DNA from 2 places in the Vibrio echinoideorum genome. Region 1 is predicted to be linked to the other one. Evidence: riboswitches for the same ligand, from Rfam matches in the RefSeq annotation. Region 1 holds a riboswitch; the other holds the start of a gene.
What was found. A riboswitch is a leader RNA that binds a small molecule or an ion and turns the genes downstream of it on or off. The one in region 1 is predicted to bind lysine.

Region 1 (2,409 bases):
GCAAACTTGATGCCTTAAAGAGCAAACTCTTCTAGAGATTTACCAGCATCTAGTTGTTCTTGGATAGCTGAAGGCGTACGACCTTGACCTGTCCAAGTTTTCTCGTCGCCGTTTGCATCTACATATTTGTATTTAGCTGGGCGAGGAGCGCGTTTAGCTTTTGTTGTTTTAGATTTTGCTTCACCAGAAAGTGCAGCAATAAGATCTGCAACATCAATTCCGTCTTTTGCAATTTGTTCAGCGATAGCAGATAGCTTAGCTTCTTGCTCTGCTTTAGCAGCACGTTCTTCAGCTTCAGACTCTTGACGCTCTTGTACAACAATAGTCAGCTTGTCTAGCGCTTCTTCAAGTTGCTCAAGAGTTAATTCACGTGAGAATGCACGAAGGCTACGGATATTTAATAAAGTTTTTGTTAATTCAGACATGATATTTCCCATCAAGGTAAACTAAATAATCCTCCTAATAATAAACAGAGCCTAGGAATAAAACAAATAGTATTTCTTCTATTAGATACTTAAATAAAGAAGTGAGATGAATAGTTGAAAATCAAAAGGCAAATTTCAGTGAATTTATAATAATTATTAAGATTATCTAAAAAACTGATATGTGACTGGTGGAGTAATTGCCTTTTATTGGCTATTCTTCTATTGATTACTTCATTAACAAAAAACTATTTTTGTCGGAATGATATGTTGCATTGTTGCTCTTGATGGGTACAATTGCGGCTACCTGATGCGAGGCTTTGGTTGATTTGTTGTTAAACTTTGGTTTCAACGGTTAATAATGTTATCGCACGTAGAGGTGCAATTATAAAGAGTAGTTTTCGTTGGGGTGATGCCAATGAACGGGAATGAAAGGTGTAATTGCCGAAGTAAATTGTATATCTAAGCAATTTGCTGGGGTTGTACTCAATAGGTACAACACTGCCATAGTCTTAATTTTAAACTATGGAGCGCTACTGTAGGGTTGGGTGAAGTGTTCACTTCCCTTTCGCTTAGTTCAACATGGGCTTGGTAATTCGTATCAAGTTTGTCTGCAGTAGATCTCTAGCCAAATAAAAAACTGGTTTTTGAAGATCATGAATTTAATAGATTTTGCAACATCGCCTTTATCTTTACTTCCGCCCCTTGTGGCCTTAAGTCTTGCTATTGTTACCCGCCGTGTATTGGTTTCTTTGGGTGTCGGTATCATCATGGGTGCGATTCTACTTGCTGATTACTCAGTCGGGAACGCAACTAGCTACGTGTTTACCAAAGCATCTGGTGTTTTCATCGAAGATGGTGGTATTAACACTTGGAACATGAGCATCGTTGCTTTCCTAATTATCCTTGGAATGACAACGGCATTATTAACACTATCTGGCGGTACTCGCGCATTCGCTGAGTGGGCTCAGTCTCGTGTTAAGAGCAAACGTGGTTCAAAACTACTTGCTGCCTTCTTAGGCGTATTCATCTTTGTTGATGATTACTTCAACAGTTTAGCGGTAGGTGCTATCTCTCGCCCTGTAACAGACCGTTTCTACGTATCTCGCGCTAAGCTTGCTTATATCCTAGATTCTACTGCTGCTCCTATGTGTGTGATCATGCCTGCATCTAGCTGGGGTGCTTACATCATTACTATCATAGGCGGCATCTTAGTTACTCACGGCGTTACAGAGTATTCTGCGCTGGGTGCTTACGTTCGCCTTATCCCAATGAACTTCTACGCTGTTTTTGCTCTGTTAATGGTATTTGCCGTTGCATGGTTTGGTCTAGACGTTGGTAAGATGCGTGAGCATGAGATCGAAGCGTCTCAAGGCCGTGGCTTTGACGGAGATAATGATCAAAAGCAAGCTCACGATCTGAACGAAGAGCTAGACATTAAAGAGAGCGAAAACGGTTCAGTTTCTGATCTTGTGATGCCAATTGTATCGTTAATCGTAGCAACCATTGCTGCAATGCTTTACACCGGTGGTCAAGCGCTCACAGCTGATGGTCAAGCTTTTAACCTTCTTGGTGCATTTGAAAATACAGATGTAGGTAAATCTCTTGTTTACGGTGGTGTTATCGGTTTACTAGTTGCATTAGCGACAGTATTCAAACAGAAGCTGCCTATGGCTGATATCGCAAGAACGATGTGGATCGGTGCAAGCTCTATGTTTGGCGCTATCCTGATTCTTGTATTTGCATGGACGATCGGCTCTGTAATCGGCGACATGAAAACCGGTTCTTACCTATCATCTCTTGCGACAGGCAACATTGATTACCACTGGCTACCCGTTATCTTGTTCCTTCTTGCTGGCCTGATGGCATTCTCGACAGGTACTTCATGGGGTACGTTCGGTATCATGCTTCCTATCGCGGGTGACATGGCTGCAGCCTCTGACATCGCGCTAATTCTGCCTATGTTAAGTGCGGTTCTAGCGGGTTC
Region 2 (2,409 bases), 890 kb from region 1:
GGCCAGGTGCTTCTGTGTCTGGTATGTATTTCTCGCATCCTGATTCACGATACTTTGCGATTGCTCAGATTCAACAGGATCAAGTGGATAGCTATGCTGATCGTAAAGGTTGGGATATGTTGGAAGCTGAGAAGTGGTTAGGTCCAAACATTAACTAGCTTTTAGGCTATGACGAGCTTTGATTCGTAAAGTAAAAAAGAGAAAGGGTTGCTTAAGAGCAACCCTTTTTGTATCTGTGATTTAGTTATTTATCCGTCGATGATAAACGGACTTTCTACTCAAACAGCTCTTGATGCAGCTTTTGAATCGCTAATTTGGAGACTGATTCATCAAGCAAGAAGCACAGGTTGTGTGGGCTCGCTCCGTAACAAATCATACGTAAGTTGAAGTCTTCAAGCGTGCCGAATACTTGCTTCGCATAGCCTTTGCTTTCACTCATGTTGTTGCCAATAAGAGCAACAAGGCATAGGTCGTGTTCAATATCCACAGAACACAGCTCTTCAAGCTCAATTCGAGCGGCTTCTGGTAACTGAGGAGCACCACCTGATGTATCTGTTTGATCGAGAGTGAGTGAGACACTGATCTCTGAGGTAGTGATAAGATCGACAGAGATCTTATGCTTAGCCAGGATCTCGAACACTTTTGCGAGGAAGCCATAAGCATGGAACATGTTAGCGCTGCGTAGCGTAACCATGGTTTGATTGCAGCGTAGGGCAAGCGCTCTGAACAGAGGGGAGCTTTCAACTTGTTGACGAATCCATGTGCCACCGAGCTCTGGTGCTTTTGATGAGCCGACAAATACCGGAATTTGGTGGCGTAGTGCCGGGACTAGAGTCGATGGGTGCAAGATCTTCGCGCCAAAGTTTGCCATTTCTGATGCTTCGCTGAAGCTAATCTCTGGGATAGGGGATGCTTTCGATGCGATCCGTGGATCCGTGGTGTAGATGCCCGGAACATCGGTCCAGATCTCTAAACCAATCGCTTGTACAGATTCTGCAATCAGTGCGGCAGAATAATCACTACCACCACGACCCAAAGTTGTGGTGTTACCTTCGCTATCGGCGCCGATAAAGCCTTGGGTAACGACAACTTGCTGTTGGCATAGTGGAATCAATTTCTCTTGTGCTAAGGCTGCAATATCTTTTAACTGTGGTTCTGCTTTGCCGAAGTCATCATTGGTGCGCATCACTTCTCTGATATCAAAACGGACAGCGGGTGTTCCACGTTCACGAATGATTTGAGCGAGGATATGTGTCGACATCAGTTCGCCACATGCCACTAGGTGATCGGTGAGTTTGGTACTGGCTTGGAATGATGCCGCTTCTGCAGCGCTCGCAATGTCATCGAGAATACAGTGCACATCTTTTTCAATGCTAATTGGGTCAGCTAGCTGATCAAGAATCGCGTTATGAATGTCAGTCAATTGCGTCAATAATTCCTGACGACGAGTTTTGTCTTGCACACCATTGGCGAGCTCAACAAGCAAGTTGGTGACGCCTGAGCAGGCACTGCTTACCACCAGTTTCGTATTTGAGTTGTTTTCAATAATGGCAGCACAACGGCTCATTGCTTCAAAGTTGGCAACACTTGTTCCGCCAAACTTAGCGACATTAAAAGAACCAGCTACATTAGATGCACTCACGATATATCTCCCACGACTTCCTAAAATAAAATTACGATTGGGTAATCCAACGTCCGATGTTTTTTCGAAGAGAGTATTTAGAGCAAAAAGAGAGGAATTATTAGAATAGTAACCTCAGAAGCTCTTCACCATATAGAAATGGTGACAGTTGAAGGGATTCAGCCCGCTCAACCGATAATAAAGGTCCTACATCCTTTTATTATCTCGGCACTGCTCCCCATAAATGTTTTGTATTGGAAATGCGGTTCCACAAAACATCTGCCTGGGCAGTGCTCCTCTTCTGCTAGATAGCCGTTTCATTGAACGTTTTTGTGGTAACAATGTCAATCCGTAACTGGAGATATTTAAAAAATAATTTTAACAATTATGTGACACTGGTGTGACCTCAATACTTTTAGCTAATTGCTGAGGTGATCGATTTGCTTTAGGGTGGAATGTTCACACCATTAACGTAAGGGATGTACATGTCTAATTTAACACTCACTACTGCTATCGAGAGCTTTTATCCGCCACACCGAACGTTAATGGGGCCGGGGCCTTCAGACATTTCTCCTCAAGTTTTACAGGCCTTAAGCCGTCCAACCATTGGTCACCTCGACCCGTTATTTATCGCGATGATGGATGAGCTGAAACAACTTCTTAAGTACGCATTCCAAACAGAGAATGAATTTACGATTGCTGTTTCTGCTCCAGGCAGTGCGGGTATGGAAACGTGTTTTGTTAACTTGATTGAGCCTGGCGAGAAGGTGATTGTTTGTCGCAACGGT

Region 2: it holds a riboswitch for lysine, as region 1 does, so the genes downstream of both, lysC (lysine-sensitive aspartokinase 3) here and OCV36_RS10370 (Na+/H+ antiporter NhaC family protein) in region 1, are expected to answer to the same signal.

What each region holds. Positions count from the first base shown of each region.
Region 1 is NZ_AP025483.1:2,297,216-2,299,624, reverse strand. Features, by position in the region: gene OCV36_RS10375 (H-NS family histone-like protein) at 15-425, opposite strand; lysine riboswitch at 789-966, shown strand; gene OCV36_RS10370 (Na+/H+ antiporter NhaC family protein) at 1,079-2,409, shown strand, end outside.
Region 2 is NZ_AP025483.1:3,183,426-3,185,834, reverse strand. Features, by position in the region: gene metH (methionine synthase) at 1-158, shown strand, start outside; gene lysC (lysine-sensitive aspartokinase 3) at 275-1,642, opposite strand; lysine riboswitch at 1,753-1,930, opposite strand; gene OCV36_RS14275 (pyridoxal-phosphate-dependent aminotransferase family protein) at 2,107-2,409, shown strand, end outside.